Linked DNA regions of Luteibacter rhizovicinus DSM 16549. The protein of the gene in region 1 interacts with the protein of each later gene in a pairwise test. Links are inferred from orthologs where the notes say so. Each region holds a gene or a part of one and is shown on either strand. Other genes may lie near its edges.

Region 1 (8,151 bases):
TTGCAGCTGTACTCGACGTGCATGGCCTCGTCCTCGCGGAAGGCGAAGGTGTCGTGGCCGACATGCACATCCTGCCGTTTGGTGCTCACCAGAGCGGTCTCGATGCGTCCTGCCAGCGCGTTGTAGCGCGCACGATGACGGAACGCGCTCACGTCGAAGTCCGTGCCGATCTCGCGATTCAGGCGAACCAGCATGTTCAGCGTAAAGTCGTTCGTCACGCCAGCGGCGTCGTTGTACGCGGCTTCGATCTGCGCTGGATCCTTCTTCAGGTCCACGCCGATGATGATACCGCCGCCGTCACTCATCTCGGTGCGCATCAGGCGAAGAATGCGGATCGCTTCCTTCGACTCGAAATTGCCGATCGTCGAACCCGGAAAATAGATCGCCGTGCGGCGCGGCGAACGCGAGGCGACGGGGAGGCGCAGTGGCTGCGTGAAGTCGGCGCATACCGGCTGCATCGGTACATCGGGAAAGCGCGTAGCCAGCTCGGCCACGCTCTCCATCAGGGCGGACCGGGAGATCTCCACGGGCACATACGCAACCGGGGTGACCAGATGCTCGAGTAGCATGCGCGTCTTGATGCCGCTGCCACTGCCGTACTCCACCAGGCGCACATCAGGGCCCAGCGTATCGGCGATGTCACCCGCATGGTCGCGCATGATCGCGATCTCGGTCCGCGTGAGGTAGTACTCGGGCTGCTCGCAAATGGCCTCGAAAAGCGCCGATCCGCGCTCGTCGTAGAACAGTCGCGACGGCAGCTTTTTCGCCTTCATCGCGAGGCCACGGCGAACGGTATGCAGCGTGTCCTCGACATCCGGATGGCGGTCGTCTACACGGATGTCTTTCGGTTGAGCGCTCATCGATCGTTTCCCAGTCGTATCCCCGAAAACTGCCAACGGGCGTGGGGAGGAAAGAAGTTCCGGTAGGTCGCACGAACGTGGTCCGCAGGGGTAGCGCAGGATCCTCCGCGCAGAATCCACTGCCCGTTCATGAACTTGCCGTTGTATTCGCCGAGGGCCCCGGCCAAAGTCCGGAATCCTGGGTAACTGACATAAGGGCTCATTGTCCATTCCCAAACGTCGCCGTACATCTGACCGAGTGAGGACTCGAACGATGAGGCTCGAGGTTTGAACGCCCCGCTATCCTGAAGGTTCCCGCGCACGGGCAAGGGTGCTGCCATGGTTTCCCATTCCACCTCGGTGGGAAGCCGCGCGCCGGCCCAGCGCGCGAACGCGTCGGCTTCGAAATAGCTGATGTGACAGACAGGCGCATGCGGGTCGATCGCATGACGCCCCTGCAAGGTGAATTCGGTCTCCAGTGCCTCGTCCCAGTACAGGGGGCGTTGCCACTGCTCCGCCTGTACGAGGGCCCAGCCGTCGGCCAGCCACAGCGCGGGCTGGCGATAGCCCCCGTCGGTGACGAAGGCCAGGAACTCCGCGTTGGTCACCGGGCGGTTGGCCAGGGAGCCCGCCTGCCGGTACGTGCGATGCCGCGGACCCTCGTTGTCGAACGCGAACCCGTCACCGCTGTGACCGATCTCGACGATACCTTCGTCGAACGGCACGAAGGCCAGGGCCGGCGCGGCCATGGAAAGCGAGCGCGGCGCATCCGGCGCGAACGCTGGCTCGAGCGGGTTCTGCGCGAAAGCGTGCTTGATGTCGGTGAGCAAGAGCTCCTGGTGTTGCTGCTCGTGCTGGACGCCCAGTTCGATCAGTGCCGGCAAGCTGGCATCGTCACCGCGCGCGATCAGCGCCGCGATCGCTTCGTCGACGCGACATCGATAGTCCCGCACCTCGTCCAGCGCAGGCCGCGTCAGCAGGCCGCGCCTGGGCCGCGCGTGCATCGGGCCGACCGACTGGTAGTACGAGTTGAACAGGAAGTGCCAGTCCGGATTCGGCGACCTATAGCCCGGGTCCCGAGACAGAATGAACTGCTCGAAGAACCACGTCGTATGCGCGAGGTGCCACTTGGTCGGACTGGCGTCCGGCATGGACTGGATGACCGTGTCCTCGGGCCGCAGGCGCGCCGCCAGCTCCGCCGTACGGTGGCGGATGCTGAGGAAGCGTTGGGTAAGATCCGCGCTGGCCGGCGGGCGGGGGTCGATGCCAAGCGGTCGGACGGTCATAGGGCGAGGTTCCTGCACTGCCGACGGACTCGTCAGTCATTACGGAAACCTTGCCAGCGGATACGTTCAACGAACGTGAGCGCACCCGACCGCCGCCTTAACGGCGGGTGCACCGAAGCCGCCTTTTCTCTCGTGTCGGGGCACAAACAGGCTTAACGTGCAGATTCCTACGATGGAGAGTCCGGCCATGAAAGTCCGTCACCTGTTTGTCGCTTCACTGCTCCTTACCGTGGCCGCCCACGCCGCCGAGCAGGCCCCCGTCGCCGGGCCCGCCCCAGCGGTGAAGGCGCTCGAATTCAACGATTGCATGCGGACCGACCGGATCACCGACTGGAAGGTGGTCGACGACCGTACCCTCCTCGTCGCAACCGGACCGGATCACTTCGTGGTCAAGACGAATGTGGACTGTCCGCGCATGGGTCTGGGCGGCGGCGTACGTTTCAAGACCGCCGAGAGCAATAAGGCCATCGGCGGCTTCCGCATCTGCGGCACGCCGACCGAGAAGGTCGATCGCATCAACAACGACCCGCCGTGCAGCATCGAGTCCGTCCAGACCCTCGACAAGGCGACCTACCAGGCGATGTCGAAGAACGCCAAGCTCAGCGGCTCCGGCGCCGGCACCAGCGGCTCCAAGCCGTAAAGCGAAACGCCGGCGTCGCGGCGCAACAGCCGGCCCGGCGGCCCCGATGAGCACCCATGTGGGAGCCGCTTCAGCGGCGATGGCCAGGCCGCCTCAGACCCTATCGCCGGCATAGCCGGCTCCCCATCAAGCAAAAAAAAGCCCGGCTATAAGCCGGGCTCTTCATTCAACGAGTCAACGACGACCTCGCCTGACGACGATCAATACCCGTCGTCACGCACGTAGCGGGTGGTGCTGTAACCGTCGTCCACGTAGGTCGTGGTGGTCACGCGACGGGTCACCACCGGGGCGTCCTGATAGACGACCGTGGCCGGGCGGTAATACGCCGGGCCGTTGTCGTACACGACGGTGCGCGGCTGCGAAGCGTTGGCGACGAGGCCGACCACTGCACCGGCAACGATGGCACCGGCGATCCAGCGACCGGCATTGTCGTAGTGACCGCGACCGTAGTAACCGCCACGGCCGCCGTAGTAACCACCACCGTGGTAACCGTAACCGCCATGGTAGCCACCGCCGTAGCCATACCCACGTGCGAACGCACCAGGTGCGAACGCCATCAGGCCCGCGGCAGCGAGCAGGAGGGCGGATTTAGCGAGCTTAGCTTTCATGACAATTACCTCCGGGTGTTGAGCGCAGATTCGCGCTCGGCCACTGAATCCGGACTGAAGTTTTGTCCACCGCCCGTTCACGTTTTCCACGGGTTCACGTACGGCTTCCGAAGCAGCCAGCAGCCATGGATGTTATGGCGGCGGGCGAAGTCGAACGGGATGCTCGGTGCGCTCCAGTCTTCAATCTGGAAATGGGGTTCGAGGGCCGCCCGATCAAGCTGGAAGCGACGGAAGTTGTTCGAAAAAACGATCACGCCATCCGGCAGCAGGCGCTCGTTGCAGGCCATGAGCAGCTTTACGTGGTCACGCTGCACGTCGAAGTCGTCGGCCTTCTTCGAGTTGGAGAAGGTCGGCGGATCCACGTAAATCAGGCCGTACTGCATGCTGCGCTTTTCCAGGAAGGTCATCGCGTCTTCCTGGACCAGGCGGTGGCGGGCGCCGCTATACCCGTTCAGGTCGAGGTTGCGCGAGGCCCAGTCGAGATAGGTCCCCGAGAGGTCGACCGTGGTGGTGTCGCGCGCGTCGCCGGCCGCCGCGTAAACGCTGGCCGTACCCGTGTAGGCGAACAGGTTGAGGAAATGCTTGCCGGCGGCAAGTTCCCGGATCTTGGCGCGTACCAGGCGGTGGTCGATGAACAGGCCGGTGTCGAGGTAATCGGTCGGGTTGATCAGGAACTTCAGCCCGCCTTCGTGCACCTCGATGAATTCACCCTTCTGGTCGAACTGGCCGTACTTGGAACCGCCCTTGCCCCGCTCGCGCGTCTTCACGGCGATGCGGTCACGCGGAATCTCCAGAACTTCGCTCGCCACCCGGACGATCTCGCGCATGCGGATGCGTGCGACGTCGACCGGCACCTCCAGCGGCGCCTTGTATTCCTGGATGTGCAGCCAGTTCTCGTAGACGTCGATGGCCGCCGCGTATTCGGGGAGGTCCTGGTCGTAGGCGCGCCAGCAGGTGATGCCTTCGCGACCAAGCCGCTTGCGCAGGTGGCGGACATTCTTGTCCAGCCGGTTCTTCAGCATCTGCGCGCCGTCGGACAGCGGCTTGACCTCGCGCGGGGCCTCGTCCCGCGCACGCAGGGCGAAGGTAAGCAGCGGCGTTTCCAGAGCGCCGTTGAACAGGGCGTAGCGCTTGTCCGGACTCAGACGCAGTGCACGGCCGAGCTCGTCGTCGCCGGCCAGCACGGCGGCGCGCCAGCCGGCGAAACGGTCCTTCAGGGCCTGGCCGAGGTCACGGTAGAGCGCAGGCAGTTCGGCGCGGTCGCCCAGACGCTCGCCGTAAGGCGGATTGGTGATGACCAGGCCCAGCGGCGTTTCCGGCGGCGGCTCTACATGGACGGCGTCGCGGCGATCCAGGTGAACGAAGCCGGCCACGCCTGCGCTCTGTGCGTTTCGCTTGGTCGTCTGGATCATGTGTGGATCGGAATCGCTACCGAAAAACACCGGACGCAAGGCCCGCAGGCCTTCGTCGGCACGGGCCTTGGCTTCGTCGTAGATCGACCGCCACAGCGAGTAGTCGTGCTTGGCCCAGCCGAGGAAGCCGTAGTAGTCGCGCTGCAGGCCCGGCGCCACATCGGCGGCCATGAGCGCGCCCTCGATCAGCAGGGTGCCCGAGCCGCACATGGGATCGACCAGCGCGCCGCCTTCGGCGTAGATCCGCGGCCACTGCGCGCGGACCAGCATGGCGGCGGCGAGGTTTTCCTTGAGCGGGGCCTCACCCTGCTCGTGGCGCCAGTTACGGCGATGCAACGGCAGGCCGGACAGATCGATCGACAGCGTGGCGCGATCGCGACGCACGCGCACGTTGACGCGCAGGTCCGGCTCTTCCGGATCCACGTCCGGGCGGGAACCCGTCGCGGCGCGGTACTGGTCGACGATCGCGTCCTTGGTCTTCAGCGCGATGAACTGGCTGTGGGTGAGCTTACTCATCGCCGTGTTGGCATCCACCGCCAGCGTGCCGTGCGGCGCCAGGTGTTCGGACCAGTCGATATCCTGGATGCCCGCATAGAGCTGGTCCGGATCGGCGGCGTCGAATTCGGCCAGCGGCAACAGGATCCGGCTGGCCATGCGCGACCACAGGCAGGCGCGATAAGCCGTCTCGATGGAACCGGTGAAGGCGACGCCGGCGAGTGCCTCGCGGACGTCGCTGGCGCCGATGGCGATCAGCTCGTCCTTCAGCAGGTACTCGAGGCCTTTCGGGCAGGTGGCAAAGAACTTGGTCATGCGAGGTTCCCCAGGAAGCGAAGGAACTCGGCTTCGATGTCGGGCAAGGTGGCGCCTAGGCGATGGTCGTCCTGCACGAGCAGGGCGGGAATGGCATGAGCGCGGGCAAAGGCCAGCGCCTCGTCCAGGGGGCAGACATCGTCGGCGTAGCCATGGACGAGAAAGGAGGGAACGCCGGGACGCAGGGCGAAATCCCGGGGGTAGCCCGGAATCGTCGTCGGCAGGGCCAGCAGGAACAGGCCGGCCACCGGTGCGTCCAGCGAGGCGAGGCCGGAGACGAAGGCGCCCATGCTCGATCCCACCAGGACCGGCGGCGCGGGTGAGTCCGCGATCGCCCGGGCCAGCTGGGCCAGGCGTGGATCGATGCTGCCGGCATAGCCGCGGGCGTCGTCCTCACGGTAATCCGGCCGGACCGTGGTCCAGCCGAGCGATTCGGCCAGGCCCGCCAGGACGCTCACCTTGGTGGCATCGGGGCCCGAATCGGAACCGTGGGAAAGAATGATGTGGCCGCGCATGGCGGTCTCCGGACGCGGAATGACCGGCTATGTTATCAAAGCGCCATGATCGACATTCTCGACACCCCCCTGCCCTATGTCGGCCGCCTGCCTGAACGGGCCGCGGACACCATCGACCTCGTGGTCATCCACTGTACCGAGCTGCCCGACCTGGCCACGGCCAGGGAGTACGGCGAGAAGGTGCTGTACGAGACAGGTGCCGGTAACAGCGGCCACTACTACGTCGACCGCGACGGCACGGTGCTCTGTTACGTGGATCCCCTGCGCGTCGCCCACCACACGCGCGGCTACAACCCGCGCTCCATCGGCATCGAACTGGTCAACACGGGGCGCTACCCGGATTGGTTCCATTCGGCGAAACAGACCATGACCGAGCCCTACCCGGAGGTGCAGATCACCGCCCTGCGCGCCCTGCTCGATCATCTGACCGCACACTTCCCGTCGCTCAGGCACATCGCCGGCCACGAAGACCTGGACACCGCCATGGTCCCCTCCAGCGACGACCCCGGGAACGAAGTGCCACGCAAGCGCGATCCCGGCCCGCAGTTCCCCTGGGTCCGCGCGTATGACGCCGGGCGCCTGGGCCGGCTCGGGGGCTGAGGCCCGCTATACTCCGCGCTCTATCGCGCCCCGTTCAGAAGGCACCCTCATGTCGGAAACTCACGTCGGCGAGCTCGTCGAACTCCTCGAACTCGAACGCCTGGAAGACAACCTCTTCCGCGGCCAGAGTCGGGACATCGGCACACGCTTCGTCTTCGGTGGCCAGGTACTTGGCCAGGCACTGTCGGCCGCGCAGCGTACCGTCGATGCCAAGCGCGAAGCGCACTCGTTGCACGCGTACTTTCTTCGCGCCGGCGACATCAACGCGCCGATCGTCTACAGCGTGGAGCGCACGCGCGACGGCGGTTCGTTCTCGTCGCGCCGCGTGGTCGCGATCCAGCATGGCCAGCCCATCCTCAACGGTTCCATCTCGTTCCAGGAGCCGGAGACCGGCTACGAGCACCAGATGACCATGCCGGAAGTGCCGGCACCGGAAGACATCGAGCCGATGCACGCGATGAACGCGGAGCAGGTCGCCAAGCTGCCGGAAAAAACCCAGCGCTGGCTCGGCATCAACGGTCCGTTCGAGTTTCGCCACGTGTGGCCGCGCGATGAGCTGCGTCCGGCCAAGCGTCCGCCGTACCAGCACATCTGGTTCCGGCTCACCGCGCCGATCGAGGACACGCAGTCGCTGCACCAGGCCCTGCTCGCCTATGCCTCGGACTTCCACCTGATCGGTACGGCCACCCTGCCCCACGGCATTTCCTATCTCACCCGCAACATGCAAATGGCCAGCCTGGATCACGCCCTGTGGTTCCACCGCCCGTTCCGCATCGACGAGTGGTTGCTGTATTCGTTCGATAGCCCGACCTCGCAAGGTGCGCGCGGTCTTGCACGCGGCATGATCTACACACGTGATGGCCGACTCGTCGCCTCCACGGCGCAGGAAGGCCTGATCCGCGTCCGCCCCGACTGATCGCATGAACATCGAGCTACGGCACCTGCGTTACTTCATTGCCGTCGCCGATGAGCTGCATTTCAGCCGTGCCGCCGAGCGGCTGGGCATTTCCCAGCCGCCGCTGAGCCAGCAGATCCGCGATCTCGAAGGGATGCTCGGGGTTCGGTTGTTACGCCGAACCAACCGGCGCGTCGAGTTGACCGATGCGGGGCGCGTCTATCTCGACGACGCCCGGGAGATCCTCGCCCGGGTGGATGAAGCCGGCGACCTCGCCCGTCGCGCCGAACGCGGCGAGATCGGCGAATTACATGTCGGGTTCACGCAAAGCACGCCTTTGATCGCCCGCTTTCCACGCGCCGTGCGTGCGTTTCGCGAGGCTTTTCCGGCCGTGCGCCTGGTGCTGAAGGAACACAACACGCTGCAGCAGATCGAGAGATTGCTCGATGGCAGCCAGCAAGTCGGACTGATTCGCGGCACCGACCTGCCGCCGGCGCTGGTCGCGCGCAAGCTGGTGGACGATCCGCTCGTGGCCGTGTTGCGCGC
Region 2 (5,522 bases), 250 kb from region 1 along the record:
CAGCACCTATGTCGTCGTGCGCATCTGGGATGAGCGCCGCCTCGTGGTGCCCTTGCAGTACTTCATCGAGAACCCGTTCCAGAACTGGACGCGCACGAACTCGCAGGTGCTTGGTTCGGCCATGTTGTGGTTCGACTATGGGCTACCACTGGGTCCCTTGCGTACGGAACTGGAGCGCCTCTGCAAGCAGGCCCCGGAATGGGACGGCCGTGTGTGCGTGTTACAGGTGGTCGATACCAACGACAAGGCCATGCAGTTGCGCGCGCTGGTCAGCTCGTCCAATTCGAGCAAGTCCTGGGATCTTCGCTGCAAGGTACGCGAGGGTCTGATTGCCTTCGTGCAGCGTGAGTTCGCCGGCTTCCTGCCGCGCGTCCGCGGCGAGTTCGAGAGCCCTGTGGGAGTCGATTCATCGGCGATTGTGGGAGCCGATTCATCGGCGATCCCGCGGCAGCGGGCCGGTTGAGGCGAGCACCCATCGCCGCTGAAGCGGCTCCCACAGTCACGATTCCTCGAAAGTGGCTCACAAAAAAAGGCCCGGCGTAAGCCGGGCCTTTCGCTAGCATCGAACGCTATCGATTAAGCGCCGCGCGAAGACTTCTTGCGATCGCCTTCGGTCAGGTGCTTCTTGCGCATGCGGATTTCCTTCGGCGTGACTTCGACCAGCTCGTCATCGTCGATGAAGTCCAGGGCCTGCTCCAGCGTGAACTTGAGTGCCGGGGTCAGCTGGATCGCATCGTCCTTACCGGAGGCGCGCATGTTGGTCAGCGGCTTCGGCTTGATGGCGTTGACGGTGAGGTCGTTGTCCTTCGCGTGAATGCCGATGAGCTGGCCTTCATACACGGCGTCGCCTTCGGCGGCGAACAGCTTGCCGCGTTCCTGGAGGGGTCCGAGCGAGTAGGCCGGGGTGTTGCCGCCAGCGTTCGCGATCATGACGCCGTTCTGGCGCTTGGCGATCGGGGCCGGGGTGTACGGACCGTAGTGCTTGAACACGTGGAACAGCAGGCCCGAGCCCTGGGTCAGGGTCTTGAACTGGTTCTGGAAGCCGATCAGGCCGCGGGCCGGGATCTCATACTCGAGACGCACGCGACCGTTACCGTCCGACACCATGTTCTTCAGGTCGCCCTTGCGGATGCCGAGGCGCTCCATGACGCCGCCCTGATGGATCTCTTCGATGTCGATCACCAGTTCCTCGATCGGCTCCATCTTCTGGCCGTCGATTTCCTTGAGGATGACTTCCGGACGCGACACGGCCAGCTCGTAGCCTTCGCGACGCATGTTCTCGATCAGCACCGAGAGGTGCAGTTCGCCGCGGCCCGAGACCAGGAACTTGTCGGCGTCGGAGCCGTCTTCGACGCGGAGGGCGACGTTGTGCACCTTCTCGCGGTCGAGGCGCTCACGCAGCTGACGGCTGGTGAGGAACTTGCCGCCCGAAAGATCCTTGCTGCCGACGAACGGCGAGTTGTTGACCTGGAAGGTCATGCTGATCATCGGCTCGTCGACGCTCAGCGCCGGCAGTGCTTCCGGCGTGTCCGGCGAGGTCAGCGTGTCCGAAATGGTCAGGTCCGCGATACCCGAGATGGCGACGATGTCGCCCGCTTCGGCGCTTTCCTGCTCGATGCGCTCGAGACCGAGGAAGCCGAGCACCTGGGCGACCTTGCCCTGGCGCTTCTTGCCTTCACGGTCGATCACGGCAACCTGCATGCCCTTCTTCAGGGTGCCGCGCTGCACGCGGCCGATGCCGATGACGCCGACGAAATTGTTGTAGTCCAGCTGGCTGATGCGCATCTGGAAGGGGCCGTCCGGATCGACGTCCGGCTTCGGCGCGTGCTGCATGATCGCTTCGTACAGCGGGGTCATGTCGCCTTCGCGCGCGTTCTCGTCGAGCGAGGCATAGCCGTTGAGCGCCGAAGCGTAGACGATCGGGAAGTCCATCTGCTCGTCGGTGGCACCGAGCTTGGCGAACAGATCCCAGACCTGCTCGACGACCCACTCCGTACGGGCGGCGGGGCGGTCGACCTTGTTGACGACGACGATCGGCTTGAAGCCCATCGCGAACGCCTTCTGGGTCACGAAGCGCGTCTGCGGCATCGGGCCGTCCATCGCGTCGACCAGGATCAGCACGGTGTCGACCATGGACAGCACGCGCTCGACTTCGCCACCGAAGTCAGCATGTCCCGGGGTGTCGACGATGTTGATGCGGTTCTTCGCACCCGTCTTCTTGTCTTCCCAGGTGATGGCCGTGTTCTTGGCCAGGATCGTGATGCCACGCTCCTTTTCCTGGTCGTTCGAATCCATGACGCGCTCGGCGAGCACGGTGCGCTCATTGAGCGTGCCGGACTGCTTCAGAAGCTGGTCGACGAGGGTGGTCTTACCATGGTCGACGTGAGCGACGATGGCGATATTGCGCAGGAATTCGATCGACATGCGGTATGCGCCGGCGTAAAGCCGGATCGCCTCTTTGGTTTGGGAAGCCGCCGATTATAAAGGAAAAGAGCGACTTTCGCATGACGGGGGCGGAGAGTCCGTCAGGAAGCCCGCCCGATGCATCGAAATCCATCCGAAAGCAGGAAAAAGGGCCGTTTTACGGCGGCCGGCGAGGCGCTAAGCTGCCGCCCATGGAAAAGGGGCCGGGCATGGAAAAGCGGTTGACAGGGCGTCCGACGCCAAGGGCGATCGGGTGGACGGTGGGGTTACTGCTTTCGCTCGCTCTCGTTTTCGCGGTGACCGGTGGTCATTCTGGCCACGCCAGGCCCTCGACGTCGCCCGTGGCGCCCGCATCGGTTCGCGTGGATACGGCGCCGCCGGGCACCCGACATGCCACTGAGCGAGGCCTCGGTCGAAAGCCCCCCGCCGCGATGCAGCCCCTCCTCGGAGCAGGCGACGATCGCACCGTCGAGGCGCTTTTCGCGCGATTGGGTCCCCTGTCCGGAGAGGGGGACGTCGCCGCGACCCTCCTCATGCGCCAGGCCGCTGCGGTCTGCCGACACGCTGTGGAGCCGGGTTGGCAGAGCCGTACAAACAACCCGCGAGCCATGGCCTACGCCGCCTGGAAGGCATCGTTCTGCACGCGGACCGTATCGCAGGCCGAGCTGGACAGCATCAACCAGCGGGGCAGGGTTGCCTTCGACCGGCGTTATCCCGGATGGGCGGTGACCGGCCCTCGCTCGGTGGACGAGATCTTCGATGCCGTGACGTCTTCCGACGACGTCGAGGTCACGGACATGGCCAGTGTTCTCCTTCCGCGAGACGCGACGGGCCACTGGGACCTGGGTCGGGATCTCGTTCAAGGCTCGGCGTACGAGGCCGACCTGCACAAGTACCAGCACGTGGCTCTCGACGACATGCAGTGTGCGACGACGGGTGGCTGCGAGCCTGGCGGCATGCGTTCGGCCATGATCTGCCTGGCGAGCGACGGTTACACCTGCGCGCCCGGACAGGGCGTCTACGACATGTGGAACGAGCAGCTCTCGCCGGCAGAGATCGACATCGTGCTCGCCATCGAGCAGCGTATCCGGGACGAGCGCGCACGCCGCTTGGCGACGCCCCCCGGCTGAGGGGCGTCGCGGTCGTCATCAGAGCTGGGCGGGCTCATCCCGACAGGTGGCCGGCATGTTCTTCGGGTCGATGCCCTCGCCCGAGCAGGTCCAGGTGATGGTCTTTCCGTCCAGCTTCGGTGTCAGGATGATCTGCCCCGAATCCAGCTTCGCGTCCGTCTTGTGCGGCGGGGTGGCATCCATCGTGACCACGATCTCGCCACCCTGGCCGACCTCGACCGAGCCGGCGTAGTCGTTGCCCAGCGATTCCGCGGTGCCGAGGCCGGCCGCCGCGTTGTTCGCCGGGAACTTGCCCGTAGCCAGGCGACGCCCGGCGACAGCTAGCTTGACCGGGTCGGCGGCGGCGAGCGCCCCCGACACCTGGCTACGCAACATGTATTGCTGGTACTGCGGCACGGCAATCGCCGCAAGGATAGCCGCCGTCGCCACGGCGCCCGCCGAGCCCATCTGGCCGACCAGTTCCGCCGGACTCTGTTCGTAGGTGAAGGAGATGGCGAACGTATCCGCATCCGCTTCGATCGCCGCGCCGACCACGCCCTTCTCGGGCAGGCCGAGCGTATGGGCGGCAGGAAGGCTGGTGATATCCAGGTCGGCCCCGGCCATGCCACCCATCATCTGCAGGATCCCGATATAGGTGTAATAAGCATCGCGCTGGGCGTCGCGGCTATTGGCCGTGTAACCCATCAGCACGTGTGAGCCAGGATAGGCCCGGCCGCGAAACCAGTCGTCCAGCGAGGTGTCCAGCTTGGCTGCCGCACGATCGGCCAGGGCTTGGGGCACCTTGGCCAGGATGATCCAGTCACCTTCCTCGACCCAGTAGAGGCGGCTGCCGAAGCGCTGCATCAGGTTCATGAAGGGCACGAGGGCCTGCTGCTCGGGATGGTCGGCCGCCGGCTCGTACGGCGCGCCCGGCATGAACAGCCAGTGCACCTTCGCGTCGTCGACGGTCGTCTCGCCGCTGCGCCAGCGTCCCGCCTTGGTCATCTCGTCGATACGCGCGTGCCAGGCTTTCAGGTCGCGCGCACGGATGGCGACGAACTGGCCGGCGTCGTCGGCAAAGACGATCGACTCCGGGCCCATCCACTTCGTGTAGTCGGCGACGTCGAAGCCATATTTGTCCCGCATCCTGCTCAGGCCGTCGCGGATGGTCTTCGCGCGTTCGGCGCCGAAGTCCAGATTGAGGTTGTCCTCGAAGGCCTTGTAACCCTCGGCGCTGGGCAGCGCGAAGGTCATCGCCCAGCGCGGCTGACCTGCGCTCTTCACTGTCGGTGCGAACGAGTGCGGCGCCGCGTACTGCAGGACGCGAGCCTGTGGGGCATGCACCACCATGCGGAACTGGCCCCGACCGTCCGCGGTGCCGCTGCCGAAGGCGAACGCATCGGCCTTGGAGGCGAAATCCGTCGGCAGCTTGCCCAAGGGGGATTCGCCGGCCTGGTTGGCGGCGACGGCGCCGATACCGCGAATGGTCGCCCAGCCGAACAAGCCTTCACCCGAGGTGTCGATGTGGGCTTCGAGCGGGCCGAGCGTCGCCGGCGCGGTGGCGGCCGAGGACTTGGCGAGCGTGGCGACCAGCTCGTCGATGGTGTGCTCGTCGCTGGGTTGCTGCATCGACTGGGTGACCCACAAGCGATGGTCGGCGACGACGTAGCGAACACTGCCGCCCGAGGCCAGCTTGCCGTTGCCCTGGGCATCCAGGGGCGCGACCAGCAGCGGCGCATTAAGCGAGGCGAGACGCGCATTGAACGCGGCGATGGAATCGAACGAGAAGCTGCCCGTCGCGACGACGCGCGAGGTCGGCGAGGGAATGCCCAGCGGATCGATCAGGACGATCTCGAGCGGCGAACGAAGATCGCCCAACAGGAGATTGAGTGCCGGACCGATCTTGGCATCGGCGAGGACCTTGTCCTTCGCGATGGTCTCGCGCAGCTTCGCCACGGCATCGAGATTCGCCTTCACGGAGAGGGCGGC

What was found. The genes of interacting proteins can lie anywhere in the genome.
Region 2: the proteins of rlmKL (region 1) and typA interact in binary tests that used the Escherichia coli proteins (3 or more experiments, as listed by UniProt). The link is inferred for Luteibacter rhizovicinus DSM 16549 from one-to-one orthologs.

The regions. Positions count from the first base shown.
Region 1 is NZ_CP017480.1:3,203,556-3,211,706, reverse strand. Bases 3,024-6,022 are described here. They hold rlmKL (bifunctional 23S rRNA (guanine(2069)-N(7))-methyltransferase RlmK/23S rRNA (guanine(2445)-N(2))-methyltransferase RlmL), read right to left. Parts: upstream 5,596-6,022; coding sequence 3,451-5,595; downstream 3,024-3,450. Other genes in these bases: BJI69_RS14755 (alpha/beta fold hydrolase), read right to left, coding at 5,592-6,022; BJI69_RS14765 (hypothetical protein), read right to left, coding at 3,024-3,373. Also shown: egtD (L-histidine N(alpha)-methyltransferase), read right to left, coding at 1-860; ergothioneine biosynthesis protein EgtB, read right to left, coding at 857-2,125; BJI69_RS14770 (DUF6491 family protein), read left to right, coding at 2,313-2,765; more of BJI69_RS14765, read right to left, coding at 2,966-3,023; more of BJI69_RS14755, read right to left, coding at 6,023-6,110; BJI69_RS14750 (N-acetylmuramoyl-L-alanine amidase), read left to right, coding at 6,156-6,710; tesB (acyl-CoA thioesterase II), read left to right, coding at 6,760-7,626; BJI69_RS14740 (LysR family transcriptional regulator), read left to right, coding at 7,631-8,151. UniProt on the Escherichia coli protein: Specifically methylates the guanine in position 2445 (m2G2445) and the guanine in position 2069 (m7G2069) of 23S rRNA. Methylation occurs before assembly of 23S rRNA into 50S subunits.
Region 2 is NZ_CP017480.1:3,454,969-3,460,490, forward strand. Bases 1-2,946 are described here. They hold typA (translational GTPase TypA), read right to left. Parts: upstream 2,425-2,946; coding sequence 577-2,424; downstream 1-576. Other genes in these bases: BJI69_RS15785 (mechanosensitive ion channel family protein), read left to right, coding at 1-463. In the rest of the region: BJI69_RS15795 (hypothetical protein), read left to right, coding at 3,033-3,554; BJI69_RS22125 (pilin), read right to left, coding at 3,573-5,522. UniProt on the Escherichia coli protein: A 50S ribosomal subunit assembly protein with GTPase and nucleotide-independent chaperone activity, required for 50S subunit assembly at low temperatures, may also play a role in translation.